Linked DNA regions of Thermoplasma volcanium GSS1. The protein of the gene in region 3 binds, or shares a complex with, the protein of the main gene of each other region. Links are inferred from orthologs where the notes say so. Each region holds a gene or a part of one and is shown on either strand. Other genes may lie near its edges.

What was found.
Region 1: the proteins of eif2g (region 3) and TVG_RS02140 are in contact, whole or in part, in a crystal structure (PDB 3CW2), measured with the Saccharolobus solfataricus proteins. The link is inferred for Thermoplasma volcanium GSS1 from one-to-one orthologs. Residues at the interface, in WP_009988771.1 of Saccharolobus solfataricus: Asp222, Lys225, Pro226, Gly227, Thr228, Gln229, Phe230, Asn231, Leu233, Lys234, Gly235, Leu259, Phe273, Thr274, Lys275, Tyr300, Leu301, Asp302, Pro303, Ser304, Leu305, Lys307; in WP_009989173.1 of Saccharolobus solfataricus: Val185, Arg186, Thr187, Asn188, Glu189, Pro190, Leu191, Gly192, Val193, Glu194, Ile196, Lys197, Ile200, Ser201, Leu204, Ile217, Lys218, Ile219, Tyr220, Thr221, Ile222, Gly223, Ala224, Pro225, Tyr227.
Region 2: the proteins of eif2g (region 3) and TVG_RS03440 are in contact, whole or in part, in a crystal structure (PDB 2QMU), measured with the Saccharolobus solfataricus proteins. The link is inferred for Thermoplasma volcanium GSS1 from one-to-one orthologs. Residues at the interface, in WP_009988771.1 of Saccharolobus solfataricus: Trp33, Pro65, Glu66, Gln148, Val151, Asp152, Val154, Ser155, Lys156, Ala159, Leu160, Tyr163, Arg164, Lys167, Ile180, Ile181, Pro182, Val183, Ser184, Leu186, His187, Ile189, Asn190, Asp192, Ser193; in WP_231918336.1 of Saccharolobus solfataricus: Met1, Leu2, Arg4, Leu5, Tyr6, Lys8, Leu9, Pro10, Ile106, Lys108, Lys109, Glu110, Lys111.

Annotation. Positions count from the first base shown.
Region 1 is NC_002689.2:397,380-405,602, reverse strand. Bases 2,258-5,250 are described here. They hold TVG_RS02140 (translation initiation factor IF-2 subunit alpha), read left to right. Parts: upstream 2,258-3,368; coding sequence 3,369-4,133; downstream 4,134-5,250. Other genes in these bases: TVG_RS02130 (cobyrinate a,c-diamide synthase), read left to right, coding at 5,042-5,250; TVG_RS02135 (proteasome assembly chaperone family protein), read left to right, coding at 4,290-5,045; TVG_RS08265 (RNA-protein complex protein Nop10), read left to right, coding at 4,130-4,318; TVG_RS02145 (30S ribosomal protein S27e), read left to right, coding at 3,175-3,372; TVG_RS02150 (50S ribosomal protein L44e), read left to right, coding at 2,891-3,172. Also shown: TVG_RS02170 (deoxyhypusine synthase), read right to left, coding at 1-190; speE (polyamine aminopropyltransferase), read left to right, coding at 381-1,202; TVG_RS02160 (DUF3198 domain-containing protein), read right to left, coding at 1,195-1,560; TVG_RS02155 (YunC family protein), read left to right, coding at 1,913-2,200; more of TVG_RS02130, read left to right, coding at 5,251-6,406; TVG_RS02125 (menaquinone biosynthesis decarboxylase), read left to right, coding at 6,428-7,873; TVG_RS02120 (UbiA-like polyprenyltransferase), read left to right, coding at 7,882-8,223. UniProt on the Methanocaldococcus jannaschii protein: eIF-2 functions in the early steps of protein synthesis by forming a ternary complex with GTP and initiator tRNA.
Region 2 is NC_002689.2:645,702-653,648, reverse strand. Bases 2,539-5,255 are described here. They hold TVG_RS03440 (translation initiation factor IF-2 subunit beta), read left to right. Parts: upstream 2,539-3,442; coding sequence 3,443-4,069; downstream 4,070-5,255. Other genes in these bases: TVG_RS03435 (oligosaccharide flippase family protein), read right to left, coding at 4,076-5,255; TVG_RS03445 (ribbon-helix-helix domain-containing protein), read right to left, coding at 2,876-3,292; TVG_RS03450 (cell division GTPase), read right to left, coding at 2,539-2,879. In the rest of the region: TVG_RS03465 (3'-5' exonuclease), read left to right, coding at 1-576; TVG_RS03460 (asparagine synthetase A), read right to left, coding at 578-1,522; TVG_RS03455 (Lrp/AsnC family transcriptional regulator), read left to right, coding at 1,654-2,085; more of TVG_RS03450, read right to left, coding at 2,145-2,538; more of TVG_RS03435, read right to left, coding at 5,256-5,620; TVG_RS03430 (aldehyde dehydrogenase family protein), read right to left, coding at 5,666-7,213; TVG_RS03425 (antibiotic biosynthesis monooxygenase family protein), read left to right, coding at 7,365-7,661; TVG_RS03420 (DedA family protein), read right to left, coding at 7,653-7,947. UniProt on the Methanocaldococcus jannaschii protein: eIF-2 functions in the early steps of protein synthesis by forming a ternary complex with GTP and initiator tRNA.
Region 3 is NC_002689.2:1,333,349-1,341,548, reverse strand. What follows is about bases 1,950-4,919. They hold eif2g (translation initiation factor IF-2 subunit gamma), read left to right. Parts: upstream 1,950-2,801; coding sequence 2,802-4,037; downstream 4,038-4,919. Other genes in these bases: TVG_RS06805 (winged helix-turn-helix transcriptional regulator), read left to right, coding at 4,710-4,919; TVG_RS06810 (endonuclease III domain-containing protein), read left to right, coding at 4,034-4,729; TVG_RS06820 (30S ribosomal protein S6e), read left to right, coding at 2,432-2,818; TVG_RS06825 (bifunctional N(6)-L-threonylcarbamoyladenine synthase/serine/threonine protein kinase), read right to left, coding at 1,950-2,304. Outside these bases: TVG_RS06830 (XTP/dITP diphosphatase), read right to left, coding at 171-728; more of TVG_RS06825, read right to left, coding at 721-1,949; more of TVG_RS06805, read left to right, coding at 4,920-5,063; TVG_RS06800 (saccharopine dehydrogenase family protein), read left to right, coding at 5,141-6,262; TVG_RS06795 (molybdenum cofactor guanylyltransferase), read left to right, coding at 6,353-6,913; TVG_RS06790 (acyl-CoA dehydrogenase family protein), read left to right, coding at 6,995-8,143; TVG_RS06785 (AMP-binding protein), read left to right, coding at 8,191-8,200. UniProt on the Methanocaldococcus jannaschii protein: eIF-2 functions in the early steps of protein synthesis by forming a ternary complex with GTP and initiator tRNA.

The DNA.
Region 1 (8,223 bases), 940 kb from region 3 along the record:
CGGCAGGGAACGAAAGGAAGGTTGTGTTATCTTCCAAAAACATGTCAGAAATTATCGAATGGGCTTCATAGAGTTTTGCAGCAGTAAAGCCACCTATGTTAGAGAACTGGGCCATAAGATTTGATAGGGTTGTATTCCCGTCAATGCGCAGGTCTTGAACTGGCTTGCTAAGTAATTCTTTTCTGTCCATGCAGAGGTATTATGTGAGAATATAATCTTTTATCGAATGTAATACCAAACCATTTTTCCCTATATTTTGTATAGCACGGAAATCACCCGCGTTATGCATATTTAATTTCTAAGCAGGATTCTCGTTCTTTAGTATAGCTATGATTGATGTATAAGCCAAAATCTAAATATTGTATAGGAATAAAAGTCGTATGAAGCTCATTGAAAATTGGTTTTCCGAGCGGTATTCTGATAACTTGCAGCTATCGTTCAGGGTAAGCGATCAGCTCCTCTCCATAAAAACTGACTACCAGAGAATCGATTTATTCGATACATATGACTTTGGTAAGCTTCTAGCCATCGACGGAACGGTCCAGCTAACAGAGAGGGATGAGTACATCTACCACGAACTCATAACTATGATCCCTTACCACATGACAAAGAATCCACCTCAATCGGCCCTTGTAATAGGTGGGGGAGATGGTGGTGCTGCCAGAAGATTGTTAGATCTAGGCCTAAATAAGATCGTCAATGTAGAGATAGATGGCCAGGTCGTCGAAGTTTCGAAACGGTTCTTTCCGGACCTTTCTTCGGCCTTCACCGATAAGAGGGTTAACCTGATCATTGACGACGGCATAAAGTATGTAAGGAAATGTAATGAAAAATTCGATTTGGTTATAATAGATTCAACCGATCCGGAGGGTCCAGCTGAAGGCCTTTTTTCCATGGAATTTTATAGTGATATAACGAAAATACTTAGCGACGGCGGAGTAATAGTATCACAGTCAGGTTCTCCATTTTATCAGCCAAAAGCATTAAAACTAGCTTACACTGGCATGAGGAGGCTCTTTAAGGACGTGAAAGTATATACGGGCTTCATACCCACTTATCCTAGTGGTTTCTGGTCCTTCACGATAGCAAGTGAAGATGCAATGAACCCAAGAAAACCGGCAATAAAGGGAAAGTATTTCAACGAAGATGTCTTGGATGGGGTGTTCAAGTTGCCGCAGTTTGTGAAGGACTTAATTACTTAACTTTCCACTTTTCCTTTGCATTTTCTAGCTGGATCAAATAACCTTTGCCAAGTTTTTTGGCAAGCCTCTCTAATTCATCAAGATTTCGTACGAAAACGCTTTTACTTGAGCTGTTGATTAGGGATTCGAACCTTGAGGTATCCCTTAAGTTTGCCCACATCGAGTATCCAAACATAATGGCGGCTATAAAAGATACAGCAAATATCCAATATACCCAATCGCCGACGTTGAACTGTGCATCGTTGAGAAATGAATTATGAAATATCAGCTGATTTGAAACTATAACCAAGACCGCCATAGAAATTACGAACAACGCAGCGTAGATGATGAATTGGAAATCCCTGATAGACTTCTCCATGCTGATGCTAAATATACATTGATATTTTAAACATTGTATATTGCTTGCTCTTTGTTGATTTTATGCCTCGATCTAAAGTTAAATTTAATGTTAGGCATTACGTGCAATCTGCATTGTACTATGGCCATAAAACAAGCTTTTCAGTCTTCTAATTATTATTAGATTACCGCATCTATAACTCCATTAGCATAAATTCTAGTGTACGTTTACCAACCTTTATCAAATATGCAATGCACTGACACAGTTTGATTATTGCTGTCGCTCAAATAGCATATCTAGGTTATTAGCCATCGTGAAAATAGAATTATCAACAAACAGAGTTATTTATGCTTTCCAACGATACCATGTTACTATGATAGAAATCGATACCGTTAACCTAAATGGAAAAGCGTTCCAGTTTTTCAGAATGGGGCTAGGTAATGCACCACTATTAATATTAAAAGGAGAACATGGATACGCTATGTGCGGGTATCTTAACCTTGATGCAGCAGAAAAACTTGGGGATACTGCAGTACGCATAACCGGCATTAAAACACTTGATGATATGCTAAATGGGAAAATCGTAGAAGTCACCAGTGCAGCATCTGCGTTAGGTATAAAGAAAGGGGATGTACTGAAAGACGTTCTGTCAAAGCTCTAGATCAAATTACAATAATGTTCATCCGAACTAAAATAGAGATAAAACATTAAGTAATGAAAGCATAAATAGGTCTGTTATTCCTAAACGGTAAGCGGTTAGAGTTGATTATACTCATTTACTACAGTATTATTCCTAATTTTTCGATCAATGCCTACTGTAGTCGTGCATTCTGACAGCTACATGAATTATGCATTCCCATCGATTATATTAAAACCAAATAATGCAGAAAGCATTGGCCTTTCCAAATGCGTTACTTTTGCTTTCTCTTTTTTCACAACCTTTTCCTTTAGATCTTAACAAGTGCAACTCCTTTATTGATTATATTCGAATAATAACATGAAGGCGTACCGTACTTTTTGAGATCCTTATAAACTTCCTTCGATACAGAATTTCATGATGTGATGTTCTTCTCGAGCACAATAGTAATCGTAAGGCTAATAATATCAATAAATTGGTACATGAGCCTTTAAGTTATCGGATGTTAAAAAATCCTGTGTCATGCCTTATAGGCATACACAAACGTAAATACCGTTATTGTATATGAATCTACTTACAGTATTTCATCATTTTACTTGAAGTATCGATCAAGTATCGATCCATTAAAGAATCGACAAAAAATTGACAATATTAATCTTGGAAAAGGTAAAAATAATAGATTGAAATACTTTCGAAGTCAAAGGTGAATTCAAGTTGAAAATGCCAAAAAAGATAGTTACGTATTGTCCATACTGTAAGAAGCATACAACTCATTCTGTTGAGAGGGTTAGAAAGAGGAAGGCAAGCGAGTTGAAAGCTGGCCAAAGGAGATTCAGGAGGGTAACGTCTGGATATGGAGGTTTTCCAAGGCCGAGATTTGAAGGTAGGGAGAAACCAACTAAGAGAATTGCTCTCCGCCTCGTGTGCGATGAATGCCATAAAGCTATTACACCGCCGGGGATAAGGGCTAAGAAATTCGAGATAGTGGAGGCATAATCATGAGTGAAGTTAAATTTGTAAAACCAAAAAACGTTAGTGGGCATTTTCTCAAGATAAAGTGCAAGGACTGTGGCAATGTACAGGTTGTCTTCGCACGTCCATCATCCGTTGTGACATGCAATATATGCGGGGCAACAATAGCTAAGCCTACAGGAGGAGTGCTTGAAACATCCGGAGAAGTGATAGAGAGCCTATGAACATAAAACTGCTCCCAGAGGTAGGCGATCTAGTAGTAGTGAAGATAACAGAGGTTAAGAACTTCGGTGCAAATGGGATACTAGAAGAGTATCCTGGTGTCGAAGGTTACATACATATATCAGAGGTTGCAACTGGTTGGGTAAAACACATAAGAAGCTACCTTAGGGAAGGCCAGCGCGTGGTTTGCAAAGTCATAAATGTAAATCAGGAGAGGAAAAATGTAGACCTCTCTTTGAAGAGAGTTAACCAACATCAAAGCAGGGAAAAGATAGCTGAATGGAAGAACGAACAAAAGGCAGACAAGCTATTCGAAATAGTTTGCTCGAAACTAAACAAGGATCTTGAGGCCTGCAAGAAAGAATTTGGTGTAAGGTTAGTAGAGCTCTATGGTACTCTATTCGCTGCGTTTGAAAGCGCTGCCGCAGCGGAGGGAGAATGGTTACCTGACATAAACGGTGACTGGAAAGACACTTTCGTGGAAGTCGCAAAGGAAAATATAACTATACCTGAAGTTTCAGTGGCGGGTTACTTCGAAGCTTATTCTCTAGCGTCTGATGGTGTTGAAAAGATAAAGGAAGTTCTCACAATACCACCAGAGATCGGAAAGGCAGAACTGGAGTATGTCGGGGCGCCTAGGTATAGGATCGTCGTTAGGGATAAAGACTACAAAAAGGCTGAGGAAACATTAAAGAAAATAGTCCAGAGTGTAACAGATAAGGCTAAAAAGCTACAAGTGGAATTGGAGTTTTCTAGGCAATGAAATCTCTCATAAGAAAATGCCGGAAATGTGGTCGCTATACTATGGAGGAGATCTGCCCAGTATGTGGTTCTCAGACCTACATAGCTGTTCCTCCTAGGTTTTCACCGGTAGACAGGTTTAAAAAGTACAGAATGGAAGAGCTATTGGAGGGAAAATATGGAAAAAATAATAGTGGTAAAGTATAGAGACGTCAAATTAAAATCACCAATTCTCATAGGCGGCTTGCCTGGGATAGGTAACGTTGGAAAGATCGCAGCAGATTATATAGTTGAAAAATTAAACATGGTTAAGATCTATGATATTTTCTCTGAGTATCTTCCACCGCAGGTATTCATAAACGATGACAGCGAGATTCACCTTGTTCGAAATTCTATCTATTACAAAAAAATGAGAGGAAAGCACGATCTCCTTGTTCTTGGAGGAGACTTTCAGGGTACAACCCAAGAAGCTCAATATGAACTTTCGTACAAGATGCTAGAACTTGCAAAGGATATGAATGTTAGTGAAGTATACACGCTTGGTGGCTATAGCGTTGGTAAGATTGTGGAAAGACCTAGAGTCCTAGGAGCTGTGACTGACAAAAAACTCATACCGGAACTAGAAAAGAACGGGGTAATATTTCCGAAAGGGGAACCAGGCGGAGGTATAGTTGGCTCAGCCGGGCTAATTCTTGGCCTCGGAATGGAAATATTCAAGATAAATGGCGCGTGTCTCATGGGAGAAACTTCAGGCTATTTTGCCGATCCGAAGAGTGCGATGGAAGTTCTAAACGTCTTACAGAAACAGATTGGAATTAAAATAGACATGTCCGATATTGAAACAAGGAGCAAGCAGATAGAACAGATAACAGGAAAAATGCAGGAAGAGTTCCAGAACAAGCAAGGAAAAGAAGATTTGGGTTACTTTGGATGAAAGTACCCAGAGTTATAATTGCCGGTACAAACAGCGGTGTGGGAAAAACCACCACAACATTGGCAGTCATATCTGCCCTTAAGAATAAAGGGTTAAAAGTCAAACCATACAAAGTCGGCCCGGATTACATTGATCCACAGTTTCATTCATTATTAGCTGGAGCAACGAGCGATAATCTAGACCTGTGGATGATCCCGAGGGAAAGGATATTTCAGTTATTGGCAGACGCTTCCACAAGTTTTAATATTTCAGTTATTGAAGGTGTGATGGGATTACTGGATGGGTTTGGATCGACCGACGAAGGCAGTACCCTAGATCTAGCCAGAATTACCGGCACCCCAATTATCCTTGTAATTGACGGATATGGATTGTCAGGTTCAGCTGCTGCTATCGTAAAAGGTTTTAAAGACTTCTCAGGAGATCTTCTCGCCGGTGTCATAGTTACGAGGGTTTCTGGAGAACGGCATTACGATCTCATTAAGAAGGCCATTGAAGATAATACTAATGTTCGTGTGCTTGGTTATATTGAAAAAAACGATGAAGTAAGACTTGAAAGTCGACATCTTGGGCTAGTACAGGCAAGCGAGTTGAATTCTTTTTCAGACTATATAGAGAGGCTGAGCAAGGTTACTCACATTAACGTTGATGGAATAATCGAGATAGCCCGAGCATCAAGAGACCTGGATCCTAAATTTAGTCCGCTCTTATCAAGAGTTGGATATGCCAAGATAGCGGTGGCCTATGATAGCGCCTTTGACTTTTACTATGAAGAAAATTTTAGGGTGTTGAGGAATCTCGGAGCTGAGCTAGTATTTTTTTCTCCGCTAAACAATGAAATCCCTCCTGAAGATACAGACGGGCTCTACATAGGCGGTGGATATCCCGAAGTTTTTGCAAAGAAACTTGCCTATGCCGTCGATGCAAGAGAAAACATAGCTAAGCTGATAAAAAAAGGCGTACCTACACTGGCTGAATGCGGTGGCTATATGTATCTTACAAGAACTATTGTAGGACAGGACGGCATCGAATATCCGGGCGTTGGCATCGTTCCAGCTAAGACCTTTCTTACAGACAAACTTATACTTGGCTACAGGGAGATAGTTTCTAAAACTAGCAACATGCTTCTAAGGCATGGTGAAACTGCAAGAGGCCATGAGTTCCATCGATCTACGATCCAATTCCAAGATAAAGTGGACCATCCATTCGTTCTGAAGTATAAAGACAGGTTTGAAGAAGACGGCTACTACTCAAATAATGTAGTGGCGAGCTATGTGCATATTCATTTTTTGTCCAACATTGCCATTCCGAAGAGATTCGTAGAGGAATGCATACGTTATAGCAAGAAAAGAGAAATTTCTTAACCTTAGTTTATATCAGCACGCATGACGTTTGAGGATCTCCACGAATATCTCGATTATCTTGCAAAGAAGAATGATCTAGTAACTATAACTGAGGAAGTTGACCCAAATCTCGATTTAACTTACATTCTTAGCGAAGAAGAGCGGATGGGAAGAGGCCGTACCATTTTATTCAAAAATGTGAAGGGGAGTCAAGTACCTGCAGTTGGAAATTTATTTTCAACTAACGAGAAGTTAAAGGCAGTACTTGGCGACGATCCGTATTCAATCGGCGTGAAGATCGCGGATATTGTAAAGCCTCCCAGAGATAGCGAATCGTTTATAGGGAAGGGCCTGGAAATGATGAGGGAATTGAGCGGCCTTAGGCCGAAAGTTTCCAACAGCATTCCCAGCGGCTATTCGGAACTTGAAAAAGTTGATCTGTACAGATACCCGATATGCAAGACCTGGCCTGATGATGGCGGCCCATTCATAACACTACCGTTGGTTATAACCAAAGACCCTAGCACTGGCATTAGGAATATGGGTATGTACAGAATGCAGGTATACGATAGTGAAACTACGGGGATGCATTGGCATATCCATAAAGGCGGATCTGAGAACTTCTTGAAGGAAAAGGAGAAAGGAAAGGCGATGGATGTAGCCGTGGTTATAGGAAGCGATCCGTTAACCATATTCTCAGCGGTTGCCCCACTGCCCAATGGCATAGACGAATTTATGTTTAGAGGGCTCATCTCAAGGAAAAGATCGGAGCTGGTGAAGGGAAAAACCGTTGACCTTGAGTATCCTAGGAATTTCGAGATTGTCCTTGAAGGCTATATAGATCCATCTGAGACAAGAGTGGAAGGGCCTTTCGGAGACCACACAGGTTATTATTCGTTGGAGGAAGAGTTTCCTGTATTCCATGTGAAGAATATAATTGAAAGAAACGATAGGATATATCCAACAACTATAGTCGGAAAGCTATGGCACGAAGATGTTGTGCTTGGAAAAGCCGTGGAAAGGATGTTTCTACCGCTGATTCAAATGGTGCTTCCTGAAGTCGTTGATATCAATACGATGGAAGAGGCAGTGTTTCACAACATGGTAATCGTTTCAATAAAGAAGAGGTATCCTGGACATGCAAAGAAGGTTATGTTTGCCCTATGGGGCCTTGGGCAACTGATGTTCTCTAAGATAATAGTAGTGGTGGATGATGACATAAACATCCATAACAGGAAGGAACTTATCTGGGCGATGACGACTAGGATAGACCCTGATCGTGATGTAATAATAATACCCGGAACCGTAACAGACAGCTTAGATCATGCAGCTCCGCTGTTTAATTATGGATCAAAGATGGGAATAGATGCAACAAAGAAGGACAAATCAGAAGGATACACGAGGAGATGGCCAGATGTGCTTGAAATGCCCAAAGATGTAGTTGATAAAGTAAGGCAGATAATGAAGAACAACAGGCTTATTCAGTGAAAAAGAGTATGAAGTTCAAGGATATCGTAGATTACATTAAGCTGGAACACACAGTATTCGATCTTCCTTTTATATTATCCGGATACGTAATTGCCGCAGGCACATCGATATTCCCATACAAGATAATACTAATACTCATAGCCGCCGTAACTGCACGGTCATCCGCTATGTCCATAAACAGAATAGAGGGGTTGCGGTACGATTTAACAAATCCAAGAAAGAAGGAGTGGGCACTTGTATCTGGACGGATGACAGTGAGAGAAGCAATAGCGTTGACGATACTTTTCATAGCTGTTTTCGAAATATCGGCCTTTCTGCTGAATAGGCTTGTATTCATACTATCGCCCATA
Region 2 (7,947 bases), 690 kb from region 3 along the record:
AGAGCTTTCGTTAAACAAATCAAGAAATCAGAGTTAATATCATTCGACATAGAGACGCTTGTAGAAGACGGGAAGTTTTTGAACAACGAAAATATAATTGCTATATCGTATTGTACAGGAGATCTTAATTGCAATGTGTTTGTGGCAGAATCTGAAGGGGAAGAGGAGACTATTCTCCAGAATTTTGATTTACTGCTGGGAAATGTAAAACCTGCAATAATACTGGGATATAATCATACAGGATACGATATACCTCTTATATCCTATAAGATAAGGAACTTCAAAGACTACAAATTCTGGAATATCAGAGAATACTTCGGTTCTGCATACACTTTAGACGTTATGTATTTAGTCAAGAATTTGACAGGCAAGATAATGAAGCTTGAGGATGCAATATCACTTTACCTTGGGAAAAGTGAACTTGAGGCAAAGATGATACCTTCACTCAATGGGATGGGAAAGGGGGAAGCAATAAAATACCTTTGGAAAAATGAAAGAAAAAAATTCGAAACATATTCTCTTAACGATTCTATTTCTACATTAAAAATATTCTACAAAATTATGTGTGATGGATAGCTTATAGCGAAAGCTTTCCAGGTACCTTTGGAAATGGATGTACATCCTCTATTCTACTGAGACCGCATATGTACCTAGTTAACCTCTCAATGCCTATGCCAAAGCCAGCTGAAGGATATAGGCCGTCTTTTGCAAATTCTATGTACCATTTGAACTGTTCTTCTGTTTGCCTCTTTTTATGGATCCTTTCGATAATCCGATCCAGCTTATACTCTCTCTCACCTCCAGACAGGGCTTCACCGAAACCTTCTGGGTATACCAGATCCATGTCAACTAGTATACCAGGTCTCTGCGGGTCTTCTCTGTCATAAAATTCTCTTTTTTCCAAAGGGATATCTATTATCCAGAAAGGTTCTTTCTTTTCTTTGGAGAGTATACTCTCGAAGTCGCCTCCGTACTCTTTTTCTGCATCTTTATATCGTATTCTTTCAAATGGTTTCTTAGGAATACGGAGATCTCTTCCAAAGAACTTAAGGTCATCGGAGTGCGTCTTTTTAATTTTTGAGAATAATTCAACAATCATCTCCTCCCCTAATGACATTACATCTTCACGTGTAGCATCCCTTATCTCGAGATCTAGCTGAGTAAATTCGGATAAATGCCTTCCAGTTTCTGCCTTGTCTTCTTCTTCAAGCCTTATGTTAGGAGAGAAGGTAAAAATTTTGCCGAAGTGCTTGGTGAGAATATGTTTGTGGAATATCATGCTTTTAGTGATCGAATATTTATACCCATAATAGTCGATCGTAGGATCGTAGACCGGATGGTTCAATGGATCTGTAAGCACTGAAATTATTACTGGAGGGACTTCAATAAACCCTCTTCCTTTGAGGTAATCGGAGAGATAAGATCTTACAGAACTCTCTATTTTCAATGCCCGTTGCAGTTCTGGCTTTTCTAAATGCGAATTCACTTCATATACAAGGTCGCTTATTTCTTTTGCTTCCATAAAATGAAGATTAAAGTATGCTTAATCAATTTTGTCTCTTTCTAAAGAACAATATGTCAATTAACGTCAAATACAAAAAGCCATATTAGACATAATGACTAAACTTAAATACATCTATGATATAATAAAATATGGATGAGAAAGACCTCCAAATACTTAACTACCTGATGGAAAACGGCCGAGACAAGATATCTGATATGTCACGTACACTAGATATCCCGAGGGTAACGATATATGAGAGAATGCAGAACATGATCAAGAGTGGCATAATAAAGAAATTTACAATAGTACCGGACTACAAGGCTCTCGGCATTCCTGTAGTTGCATTTATACTTGTGGCTTATACGCCAAAGGATGGCATTTCACAGAGGGATCTAGCAGCTAAGATAGCGACGTTTAAAGAGGTAGAAAATGTGTATATAATCGCTGGGGAATGGGATCTGCTGATAAAGGTACGAGAATCATCAACTGAAGCCATAGGAAACTTTGTCCTAGATAAACTGCGAGAGATGCCTGGCATAGAAAGAGCTCAGACAATAACGGTATTCTCGGAGGTAAAATAATAAATTTGGATGTTAAACCATATTTTTAGGAATACAATATAGAAGGAATTTAAGGAAATTTATCCAGATATTATGGCATATTTCAATCTGTCTATGCTTAAGGATATCTCCGATATATATTCATCTAGGCGATTGGCTATCATTGTATTCGCCTTTTCTATTTTTTCCATTATATTCTGAAAATTATACCCAAAACTGAATTTATCGTTGTCAAAGACAACTATGTTATTGCCAGTAGCTCGCAGATCGTTTATTGCGCTTATGGCCTTCTCTCTTCTGTTGCCCTCTTTAGAAGATGGTACGACAATTATACTCAAAGCCTCCCTACCAGATTTGTTTAATATTTCGAGGAATTTTGAATGAGCATATTGAGCGAAAGAACCGCCAAAACCGCTGACAAGTACAAACGATATTCCTGTACTCTTTAATTTCTGCGCTGCGTACAAAGCGTCTTCTTCAGTAAGCCCATCCATTATCTTTATGGGGTTAGCTGAGTATTTGAGAAAAGGGTTCTTTATATTCTCTATGGAATAGACTTCAAATGAAATTTCTCTTCCCTTTACATTCAAGCTTCCGTTATAGTAGGAATTTCTGGCAGGTGTGCCTCTAAACACTGCATAGCTTTCAACGTTTCTAATATCTATAGGGTTCATTTTTCTTAATATTCTGAATCCTGCATTACCAAACGAGACAACAACGACGTTCGTCCTGCAGGAATAGTATTCGTGTGCAACTGTTGGAGGATCGATATACCTTTCTTCTCTGAATACTGATCTTCTTTGAATAAGCCTCACCTCCCGTCCTTTCGTGCGGTGGCGCCTGCTTGTTTAAAATTTTCAAAGGATGCAAGCGCCTTCATCAAATCGCTCATGTTCTTGGATTTTTTCTTAACGAACTTAAGGACGAACGGTTCTAGTGACTCTCGCAAAACTGCTGAGATTAGATCGTTTTCATCTTTAAAGAATCCATTTTCTATGGCAGTCTTTATAATAAGTTTTGAATTTTCATCCAAAATTAAACCTTCGTGGGTTTTTTGTAGATCATCCTTAACCACAGATATTCTTTTGCTCGAGATGTACTGCATAACAGCATGCCTTATAAACTCTGACCTGCTTCCGAACTCGGGATTAAGATTTAAGAATTCATCGATTTCGTTTATTTCTTCTTCTGAAATTCTCAAGGTCAGCTTAACGTCCTTATTGAGCAAGTTCCATGCCTCCTGAATGTATAAACTAATTTATATTTTAATTTTTCTACCTTGACCGGACATGTGACATTTTTAATGTCATACATGGATATAATTGATTTTAGATCATGCGTAACGACGTTAATATTGGTGTTTTGCATTCATACAAATATGACTGACAGCTACGACAAGCTTCTTGAGAAGGCTAAAGATGTTTTATCAAGCTCAACGAAGAATATAGATAGGCTTAAGATACCAGAACCAGAGATCATAAGGGAAGGAAAAGCCACGATAATTCGAAATTTTCAGGATATAATTGACATAATCAACAGAGACCCGGATCAAGTAATAAAATTCCTCACAAGAGAATTAGGAACGAACATAGTCCAAAATGGCCGAAGGCTTATTATAAATAAAAAAGTGACGCTTGAGGAATTGCAAGAAAAGATGAACGAATACATTAACACATATGTCAGGTGCTACGAATGTGGATCGCTGGACACGGAGATACAAAAGTCTGGTAGGGTATCATTACTTGTGTGCAAAGCGTGTGGCGCACAGCACCCCATACATACAGTTAAAGAATTCAAAGAAGAGGAAGGCATAGAAGAGGGCAAGGAATACACGGTAGAAATATCGGAAGTGGGAAGTTCAGGCGAGGGCCGTGCATCTTTCAGAGGATTCACAATATTCGTACCCGGAACAAAAAAAGGAGAGACTGTTAAAGTAAAAATAAAGAAAATCAAAAACGATGTAGCGATTGCGGAAGTTGTTTCTAGGACTTCTGATAAGAAATAGATATTATCATTTTTCTCCTTTATTTCTTAAATCCGCCTCTCTTTCTTCTTTTACTCTCTTGGGAATAAGCAGCGGATTTAGATTTGTCAAGAATTCTACAAACTCATCCTTTGTAATTTCTCCTATTGCTATTGAAATTCCGAAAAATATAAATACAGCTGCTAAAGATACTAAAAGCAGCACAAAAAAGGAATACGGATGGATATACATAAGAAGAATGTATCCGTATAGAATTTCCGCAAACGAAGGAATTGCCTGTCTTAGAATGCGGTATCCTATATGCATCACATTTTTACTATAAATGTATTTATACACTATATAATCACCGATCGCAACAATAAGAGATGCAAAAGCTGTACCCGTATACCCCATAGATAGGTGCGTATAACCAAAGAGCGAAGGTGGCACAAATATAAAGTTAAGTGCAATATTGGCTATTATCGAAGGCGTGGTTATTTTCGCAATATTCCAGGTTTTTCCAGAGGCAATTATTTGACTGACATAGGGTCCAGTTATTATACCTATATAATTGCCCAATGCAACGAATACGAGGATCAAGTAGTAAGGGCGATAGCCTGCGCTAAAGATATTTAAGAAATACACAGAAAATACTGATAGCGCTATAACGAAAGGAAGAATAAACAACGAAATAAACCTCTCTAAGTCAGGCGCTTCATACATTATGTCCTTACTCTTTTCCTTTCTTGATAAAACGGGCACGAAGAAACCGCTTATCGCACCAGAGAATGATATTAGTGAAGTACCTATAATCTGTGATGTATATAGAGCGCTCGTTGCATCTGCGTGCCAGTAAAATTGTACGATTATTTTATCTATATTGCCGTTTATCGTAGATATGCCAGAGGACGCTGCTAAAGGCAAAGCGATTATTGCAAAATATTTTAACATCTCCTTATTCGGCCTGCCCAAGTGCCATGGCCGGCCCAGGTACATCATATAAATATAGTATACTGTATAAGTGATCGAATATACAGAACCTATAACTATAGCTAAATCTGCATCTGGAAACCTGAAGAGCCTATATTCGTATATGACCCCGATAGCAACAAACAAACCATTCCTGGAAATGGCCTCTACGATTGACGGCAGGACCTGCCTATACGAGGAAAACGTAGACGAATAGTATGACTTTGGGATCGATAACAGCGTACCAAAAAAGTAATAGGGTATCAGAGCTATTATTACCCAAAACTCAACTGGATTCTGGAAGCCTCGATGAAGGACGTCCGTCCAGAAAAACAATGCGGAGAGGGCAAGTATAACGAATATAACAGCAAGTACGAGTTTTACAGCAAAAAATGTATTAGTAGCTTCCTCTACATCCTTCCCTTCTGAAATACTCTTCGTATATGCGCTACTAAAGCCTAATTCAGTGGCAAGGGAAAATATGCCGGTAAACCCCATGCCGAAGGCTACGAACCCCCATATTGTTATCCCAACATACCTTGTTATAAAAAAGAGACCGATATAGCCTGCAATGGCGTTTATTATGTTTTGAGTAACCAAAATGGGGGATTTTTTAGTAAACAACAGATGGTAATAGAAAAAAGTGGTTTAAAATATTCCCTAAGAGAATCAGTGGGCTATAGTCTGCGACTGTTCTCTCAGGAACTGCTGTAGATAGTAGAATGATCCTGTTCCTTTGCCGGATACGCCACTCAGTTTCCACCCAACAAAAGGCTGCGATCCAACCATTGATCCAGTGGAACCGCCACTCTTTCTGTTAGCGTAGATTACCCCAACCTCTATATTGTCGAAGTAATACTGTATCTCCTTCGGGTCTTCCGTGAATATACCTCCGGTGAGCCCGTAGTCCATGCTGTTGATATCATCTACAGCTTCTTCTATGCTATTGCACTTGAACACGCTGAGAACAGGAAGGAATATCTCATTCCTTGCTATGTATGCATCCTTCGGCAGATCCGTCACTATTGTTGGTTCTACATAGAAGCCAGGTTTGTTAAGTTCGTGGCCGCCCGTAAGTATCTTGCCCTTGTTGAATTCAGGCTTTAATTTTATGAACTTATCGTAAGCTTCCTTATTTATTATAGGATTGAGGAATGTATCCTTCTTCCTTGGATCGTCTGGCTTAATGGCCTCTGTCCTTGCCTTGAGCCTCTTCATAAATTCATCATATATGTCCTTATGTACGTAAAGTAGTGAACAAGCACTGCACTTTTGCCCAGCAAACCCAAATGCGGCTCTAACAACACCTTCCACAGCCTTGTCCATATCGGCTTTGTTGGAAACTATTATAGCATCTTTTCCCCCCATTTCAGTTATGACTACCTTCGGGCCGTTGTCTATGGATTTCCTCTGGATGTCCAGACCCACATCCCTCGACCCAGTAAACACGATGCCTGCAACCTTCTTGTTCTCAACTATATGCCTTCCTACTAGGCCGCCTGAACCTGATACAAACGCTAACACATTCTTCGGGACGCCTGCCTCATGCATCAATCTAACCCAGAGATAGAGGGAGAGAGGTATATCACTTGAAGGTTTCAGTATAACGGCGTTGCCGGTCACCAAGGGAGCTGAGCTCATGCCTACTCCGATGGAAAAGAAGTTGAATGGAGAGATAACGCCAAATACCCCGTACGGCTTCATAATGCTTATGGATTCTTCATTCCTATAGGCTTTTCCTGTGAACCTTATGAAACCCTGGTTTTCTATCAAATTCATGGCATAATATCTCATAAAGTCTATTGCTTCATCCACATCTCCAATAGCTTCGTATCTGTTCTTCCCGTTTTCATAAGTAAGTATAGCTGCAAACTTAAACTTCTGTTCACTTAGCATATCTGCGGCCTTTAGGAATATCAAGGCCCTTTTCATATACCCCAGGCTGTACCATGCCTTGTAAGATTTGTACAGCATATCAACAGCTTTATCTACGGATGAATCCGATGCTAGTTGGAAAGTGGCTATCTCCTTCCCATCAATTGGGCTTATATCCTTTATTTTCTTAGACTCTATAACATCGCCATCTATTATGTTTGGATACTCCTTATTGAAATACGCCTCTATTTCTTTCAGGCTTTCTTCGTATAACCTATGAAACTCCGCCTCTTTTCCTGCCTCCGACATACGGAGATAAGTATTCTCATTTTCAAATGGCATGTATGCAATATCTCATTGATATACATATTATTTTGCAATGCTGAATAATGCTAACAATTAATATGTTACATCCTTTACAAATATAGGGGTATTATAATTAGAAAAATTCGAAAACGAGAAAAAATAAAGTATAATAAATCTATGCTTATGTATGATAAACGTAGGGCTTTACTACAAGGTAAAGAAAGGGCACGAAGAGGAGTTTGAGAGAACCTTTAATCAGGTAATGCAGATGTTAAAAACTTCAAGCTCCGGAATAAAAGACGTAAAGTTGTATCAAGATGTTAATGACAAACAGCAATATATGATATTCACGGAATGGGAGAGCCTTGAAAGCTTCAAGAATTTCATTGCCAGCCGTCCTTTTAAGGAGACTACAGATTATGGGAAATCAATACTTGAGGATACGCCAAAAAACAGGATATTCATGAATGAGACGTCAATCTAAAGCATGCTGGCGTCTCTTAATTTTTAAGAAGATATAATAGAAAATGTATGCAAGTGAGGCCAGAAATACTACATCGATTATTATTTGATCCAAAAGCGCGCTGAAGTTTTTGACAGCCACAGACCAGTATGGGCCGGCACTATATCCCAAATAAATCAGAGAAAATGACCATATAAATGACCCCAGGAAAGTCATAAGTGCGAACAACCACATCTTCATCTTCAACATACCTGCTGGCAAAGATATGAGGCTCCTTATGCCTGGTATAAACCTTGCCAGGAATACA
Region 3 (8,200 bases):
CAATCGAAAGAAATAAATAGAAGCTCATAAAATGATCGATTGGTTTTCATTCCTTTCAAAAAACATCAGAAAGTCGATTATTTATGAATAAAAGAGGGATCAACATATAAAAATTATGCCTCGCTTTTTATAAGTTTCAATTATTTTCTGTGCATTTAAATTTGTTTTTCTCACTTATTGTAGTTTTCCTTAATATAGCTGAATAACCCTTTGAATGCCATGCTCCTGTGCGAAACCATATTTTTTTCAGAAGTTTCCATTTCTGCGAATGTTCTTTCACTTCCATTCGGAATAAATATAGGATCGTAACCAAATCCATTTTTTCCTCTGATCTCCTTTGATATTTCGCCAATGACCTTGCCAGTAAACTGAGTTATTTTTCCACCCTCATTTAATGATATTACAGTAACGAAGTAAGCGCTTCTCTTTTCTATGCCGTTCATCAACTTCAATATGCCGTAATTACCTATGGTTTTTGAAACATATGATGAGTATGGGCCAGGGAAGCCGTTAAGGCTTTCAATATATAGCCCAGTATCGTCTATGAAGAACGGGCTATCTACCAAATTAATTAATTTCTTGCAGCTGTCATAGGATATTTTTTCTGTGCTTTCCTCCTGAATTTCTTCGTATTTCATGTTGACCCATTCAATGTCTATGCCATAACGTGTCCCAAGCTCTTTGATCTCTTCAAACTTGTGCTTGTTGCTTGTAACGAATTTAAACATACCTATGCCTCCTTCTTATGTCTTCAACTATGTTCAGTACATCATTTGCTTGTGGAAAATTTGCTCTATACGACATTTTAAATTCCTTCATGAGTGTTTTTCCATTTTCACTCAGGCTATTTATTGAATCCTCAAGAGTATACACATCGACTGCAAGGTCTTCTAGTTCTGCGTTTACCTTTCCCATACTCGCATCGATAAAGCATATCCTGTCAGATACGATTATATTGTTCACTGTAAGGTCTCCGTGTGAAATTTTATTTTTGTGCATAACTGCAACATCATGTCCTACGTTGCCCATAACGTTCGGCCTCGCACGTATGACATCCCTAAGTAATTCCCCTTGAATTTGGCTCAAGGTAAGTGTTTTTTCAAATGGATCATAATCATATACAATTGGCACGCATATTCCAGCATCCCTCATCCTTCTGATCACCGTAAACTCGTTTTTCATACGTTCGCCCCTGATCCTCTCGTCTAATTCCTTAAGCCTGTATCCCTTTGCTATGCGGATCTTCTTAACAGCGCTACGCCCATAGAAATCTGTATTAACGATCCTTGATTCAGCACCGGCATCCCTGTATTTTACATTTTTTTCAATTACCCAAGGTGCATCAACTTCGTCGATTCTATACCTTGGGTTTATGCTTGTATCCTCTATATTCATCCTTATACCAGATTTATACATCAAGAGTCCGGCCTGAGCTATCATAGCTCCGTTGTCCATGCAGTAGTTCTTATCAGTCATGTACGTAGTGGCATCCACCTCGCGCCCCATTTCAGAAACCATCTCCCTTAACCTGTTATTGAGGGCAACACCGCCAGCCATAAGTACCTCGTCTTTGCCTGAAACATAAAGTGCCCTTTCAAGCACCTCAACTAACATTGAAAAAGCTGTTTCCTGAATGCTGAAGCTTATATCTTCCACTGGTTCTCCCTTTTTAAGATATTCGAGCGCTGAGGTTAGGATGCCGGAAAACGAAGTATCCATGCCTTTGACGGAGTAGGGTAGAGTAAGAAGCTTGCGACCGTCCTTTGCAAGCTTCTCAATTTCAGGGCCTCCTGGAAAGGGAATGCCCGCATACCTGGCAAATTTGTCGATCATATTTCCTATTCCGATATCGAGAGTCTCGCCAAGTACACGGTATCTTCCGTTAAGATGTGCAATCACTTGCGTATTTCCGCCAGATACGTATAGCATAACTGGATCTTGTGCACCGCTTAACCTCTTCCCGATCTCTATGTGGCCAAGCGGATGGTTCACACCAATTATGGGTCTTTTTAGGGTGACCGCGAGAGTCCTTGCTGCAGTGCTCGTTACCCTCAGCGATGGGCCAAGCCCTGGTCCCATAGAGAACGCCACAAGATCGATATCTGAGGGTTTTATTCCTGCAATCTCGATAGCCTTAGCTATTACTTCAGAGACCTTATCTACATGGTGAGCTGCAGCCTGAGTTGGATGGATGCCGCCAGTTTTTGGCTTGTACATGGATGAGACGTTAGCCATTATGCTATTTTCATCCAGTATCCCACAGCTTATCGTGTGTGCTGTACCTTCAAGTCCAAGAACTATCACAGAACCCGTATATTTTATTTCGATTTAAATGCAATTAATTATCCATAAAAGCAAAGGTAAATTTTAGGGCACAGCATATCATCCCTAAATTCTTATAAAGGGTATTGATATTAGCCATCAGATTAGCATGGCAAATTCATTGGCAATAATTGCAGATCCTAAGACAGGTAAGACGTATAAGAGGGAAATTCCAAGCGAGAGAATGAGTTCTCTAATCGGAAGAAAAATAGGCGAAGAAGTAGACGGTGTATTCTTTGATCTCGTAGGCTATAAGATGAAGATAACTGGTGGAAGTTCGGTTGACGGTTTCGCTATGAGGCCGGACCTGCAGACCCAAGGCAAGAAGCAGATACTTGTTAAGTATACCTCTGGATACCGTGGCAAGAATGGCATAAGAAAGAGGATCACTGCACGTGGTTCTATAATCGGATCGGACATAACGCAGATTAATCTCAAGATAACTCAGTATGGGCCGACGCCCATAGAGGAGAAAAAAGATGATCAGCAAGCTTAAAATGCCTCAGCCCACTGTAAACATAGGTATGGTGGGTCACGTCGATCATGGCAAGAGCACTTTAACTCTCGCCCTGACAGGCGTAAAGACGGATACGCATTCTGAAGAAATAAAGAGAGGAATTTCTATAAAGCTAGGTTATGCTGATACGCCGGTTTATAAGTGTTACGATGCTTCTGGGAATCCTTATTATACAAGGCAACCCAGTGAGAATTGCGAACTTGAACGTGTGATATCGATTGTAGACGCTCCTGGCCATGAAACGCTTATGGCCACTATGCTATCTGGTTCGGCCCTCATGAATGGTGCGCTATTGGTTATAGCGGCTAACGAACATTGCCCTCAGCCGCAGACAAGGGAGCACCTTACTGCATTAGAGATAATGGGCATAAAGAACATAGTTATTGTGCAAAATAAAATAGACTTAGTAACAAGAGAGCGAGCACTGGAAAGTTATAAAGAGATCAAGGCATTTGTTAAGGGCAGCATTGCTGAAAATGCACCCATAATACCGGTCAGTGCATATCATAATACAAATATAGATATCTTGTTTGAAGCTATTGAAAAGTATATACCTACACCCGAGTACAACGAAGGATCCGATCCGATAATGTATATTGCTAGATCCTTTGATGTAAATAAACCAGGTACGCCAATCGATCAGATTAAGGGAGGAATAATAGGGGGTTCCCTTACACAGGGATCACTAAAAATAGGCGATGAGATCGAAATAGTACCTGGCATACAAAATACCAGGGGAAATAAGACTGTTTGGACCAATGTTACCACGGAAGTGGTAAGCCTTATGGCTGGAAAATATTCCTATGATATGATAAAACCAGGCGGCCTTGCCGCCGTTGGTACAAAATTAGATCCATTCTTGACAAAGGGAGATGCGTTCACTGGCAGGATAGCTGGATACATAGGCAAGGTGCCGCCTATCTCGTTCTCAATGAGGCTGGAAGCACACCTGCTTAAGCGTGTTGTCGGGTCAGACCAGGAACTTAACGTTGAGCCTATAAGGGCAAAGGAGACCTTGATGTTTACAGTGGCTACTGCAAATACTGTTGGTGTAGTAAGCAACGTGAAAGGTACGGATATAGAAGTTTCTCTAAAATATCCTGTTGCTGCATTTAACGGAATGCGCGTGGCTATAGGAAGGCGCGTATTGAATAGGTGGAGACTTATAGGGTACGGTGTAATAGAATCCTTGGAATGACATCAAACCCTCCGAATTTTGCAAATATTTACGAAGAGCTTTTTCGTTACTACGGTGATCTTGGATGGTGGCCGGCAGAAACTAAAGATGAGATCGTTATAGGAGCAATTCTAACGCAGAATACCAGTTGGAAAAACGTGGAAAAAGCAATAGCAAACCTGAAATCGCACGGCATAACGAAACTCGAAGATGTTTGCAAAATAGAGAAGAATGAGATCGCCAAACTAATAAGGAGCTCAGGTTTTTACAACCAGAAGGCGGAGAGGCTTAAAGCTGTATCTTGCTTAATAGTAGGGGAATTCAATGGAATTGATAGGATAAAGGATATTGATGCATTTGCTGAGAGATTGAAATCTATCAAAGGAATCGGGCAAGAGACCCTCAATTCTATACTCCTTTACGCTCTCGACGCTCCTGTTTTTGTTATAGATAAGTATACAGTAAGATTTCTTGAGAGGTATTCATCCTTTGATGAAGTGGATTCCATAAAGAAAAGCGTTGAAGAACAACTCGCTGATGTAAAACTGATGCAGAATTTTCATGCGATGATAGTTCAATTAAGCAAGGACTTCTGCAGGAAAGAACCGATATGCATGAAGTGCCCTTTGAAAGCATGCTCAACTGGGCAAAGGGTCAGGAAGGAATTATATAGCAATAATAGTATGGATCCATATGGATCAAACAAGGTCTAAAGCTTGCATGTTGAGATACGGGGATACAGAAATATGTATCGATCCATCAGAATCTGTCCTTCATCTCCTTGGCAAGAAATACACAATGCTGATCATATCCGTGTTGGGAAACGGCAGCACAAGGCAAAACTTCAATGACATTAGGTCCTCTATACCCGGGATAAGCAGTACGATCCTATCTAGGAGGATAAAGGACCTTATAGACTCTGGTCTTGTTGAAAGAAGATCTGGTCAAATTACTACCTACGCCCTAACAGAGAAAGGGATGAATGTAAGGAACAGCCTAATGCCTCTCCTGCAATACATATCGGTATTAGATAGGAATGGCGATTAATTACTCTATTTTTTGGGATTATGCCGTTACTCATTACGCAATGGATAAAATAAAATTATTTCAACTTATATACAAACATGAAAGGCATTGTATTTGGATCGGGACAAATAGGTTCATCTGTAGCACTCAATTTGGTGGACGGGATGGATGTGACGGTTGCAGACCGTGATCCAACAAACCTAAGGAAGATTCAGGATAATATTGGTAGCAGAGTAAGCGTGATCCAGGTGGATGCCCTTCGCGACGATATAAAGCACATAATATCTGACTACGATATAGTGGTATCGGCACTTCCTGGAAGCGTAGGTTTTCAATTTGCAAAATCTATCGCTCCTTTTGGGGTAAGGATGATAGATATATCTTATTATGAAGATGATGTCTTTCTTCTTGACGATGTTGCGAAGAAGAGTTCTTCAGTTATTGTGCCAGATATAGGATTTGCTCCAGGCATAAGCAACGTACTTGTAGGCCATTTTTCGTACGAACTGGAAGACGTAAAGGATGTACACATATATGTGGGTGGTATACCAGAGAAACGTATAGGCGGCCTGGACTACGTAATAACGTGGTCGGTTGAAGGCTTGCTTGACGAATATACAAGGCCTGTTCACATCGTACAGAACGGTAGCATCACTCAGGTAGAACCACTTAGCGGCCTTGAGAAAATTAATATACAGAAATACACAGACCTTGAAGCATTCTACACTGACGGCCTACGCACATTAGGCAAGACCATCCGTGCATCTGGCAGCATGTGGGAGAAAACTGTACGATACAGCGGGCATGCAGAAAAGATAAGGCTACTTAAGGACCTAGGCTTCTTTAGCCGTAAAAAGGTTAAAGTAGGAAACAGCGAAATAGCACCCTTTGATTTTACAGCTGAGATATTTAGGAATAATCTCTCTATGAGCGGCGTGAAGGATGTTTCTCTCATGTACGTTAAAGTTACTGGAACAAGGAATGGTGACATTGTAAAGCATGAGGCCAGCATGGTGGCGCCATACGATGAGAAAAGAAAGCGGTCTTCAATGGCAAACGTAACTTCTGTTCCAGCATCAGCAACGGCAGACTTCCTCTCTAAAAATGAGATTGGTAAATATGGTGTTGTTGCACCTGAAATCCTCGGAAAAGATGAGAATTTTTACAAACAATTTATAAATTATCTCGGGCAGTACGGGATAATTATATCTGAAGATTAAAATTAATATTTTTAACTCATTGAGGATAAATTGGGATAGGTGACTCTTAAATATGGCGATAGATATTGCAAATTATGAGGTAATGATCCTATGGAAGTTAAAATGCCATTCGTGGTTTTTGTCAAGAGGAGCGTAAGATTTCCAGGCAAGCATTCATACATGATTGGTGGAAAAAGCCTTTTGGAGATTATTGTTTCAAAATTATCAAATATAGGCAAGGTTTACGTGTTTACGAAGGACAAAGATATTATATGTAACGGCTGCAGCATAGAATTTGATACAACGAATGGAATAATAACCGATTCCGTCCTTGCAGCAATCGACAAATTTGGTACATTCTTTGCTGTAGCCGGGGATATGCCATTGATAAAGCCTGAGCTAGTTTCGAAGATGCTTTCCCAATACAAAGGCTCACCGCTCTTTCCGCGTCACATGGACGGCATGCTTGAACCGCTCTTCGGTATATACACGGAAGATCTTTACAATGCTTTGAAGGAATACCTGGACAAAGGCGGAGAAAGCCTCCATGCTTTTCTTCTTACACAACCTTTGCAATATTATGATATAGGATCGGATGATGAAGTGAACTTCATAAACATAAACTATAAAAGTGATATCGAAAAATATCGGGATCTTCTAGTACAATTATAGATATTTCATCGTTATATCTCATTCAATCGTGAAATAATTCAATGATAAACTCTATATATTGAATCAGTGATTCATACACGCATGCACAGTTATGTCGATGCGGATGATCTGCTTAGGAACTCTATAAAGGAATTCGTAAAGAAGGAAGTAGAACCCATAAGGATGAAGATAGACAGGGAAGATTATTTTCCTGTGGACGTTTTCAAGGAAATGGGAAAGCTCGGCTACCTCGGTGTAACCATACCTCAGGAATACGGCGGATCGGATGCGGGATATATTACACAGGCTGTGATAGAGGAAGAACTAGGCTATTCATCACCTTCCCTCGCCTTATCCTATGGTGCGCACAGCAACTTGTGCCTTGATAACGTTTATAGGAACGGATCCCAGGCTATAAGGGAAAAATTCGTACCTAAACTTGCATCCGGTGAGTGGATAGGTTCGTTATGTTTGACGGAGCCAGGTTCAGGTTCAGACGCGCTTGCTATGCATACTACGTTGCACGATCACGGTGGTCGAATTTTTCTGACAGGAAGTAAGACGTTCATAACTAATGGCCCGTATGCTGATCTGTTTCTCGTGCACGCTAAAGATGGAGATTCATACACTTCTGTTATTGTACTTTCATCAGATAAAGGCTTTGAGCGTGGAAAGAAGTTTGAGAAGATGGGGATGAGAGGATCTCCGACGGGAGAACTGTTTTTCAATGATATTGATATAGGAAATGAAAGGATAGTTGGAAAGAGAGGCGATGGCAAAAGGATAATAATGTCTGGCCTTAATTCAGAGAGGGTAATACTTGCATTTATATTTGTTGGACTGGCTAGAAGGGCACTAGATGAGGCAGTAAAGTACTCAAGTGAAAGAAAACAGTTCTCCCTGCCTATTAGTGAGTTTGAGCTAATACAAGAGAAGCTCGCCTATATGTATACAAAGTACGAAACAAGCAGGATTCTTGCATATAGGGCATTGGAGAAGCTAGAAAGCAGCAGGGACGATCCTTTATACGCAGCAGCAGCCATAATGCACGCATCAGAATCAGCAGAATACATTGCGAGGGAAGCAATACAAATATTTGGCGGATACGGATACATAAAGGATACTGGTATTGAGATGTTCCTGAGGGACGCAATTTTGGGCCAAATAGGAGCTGGTACGACAGAGATAAGGAAGAGGATCATAGCAAAGAGCTTGATAAGGAAATATAAGCTTGGAGAGGACATTAACTAAGGGTATATTGGATAAATATTAAATATATAACTTACTATAATCATATAATGTTTGTTT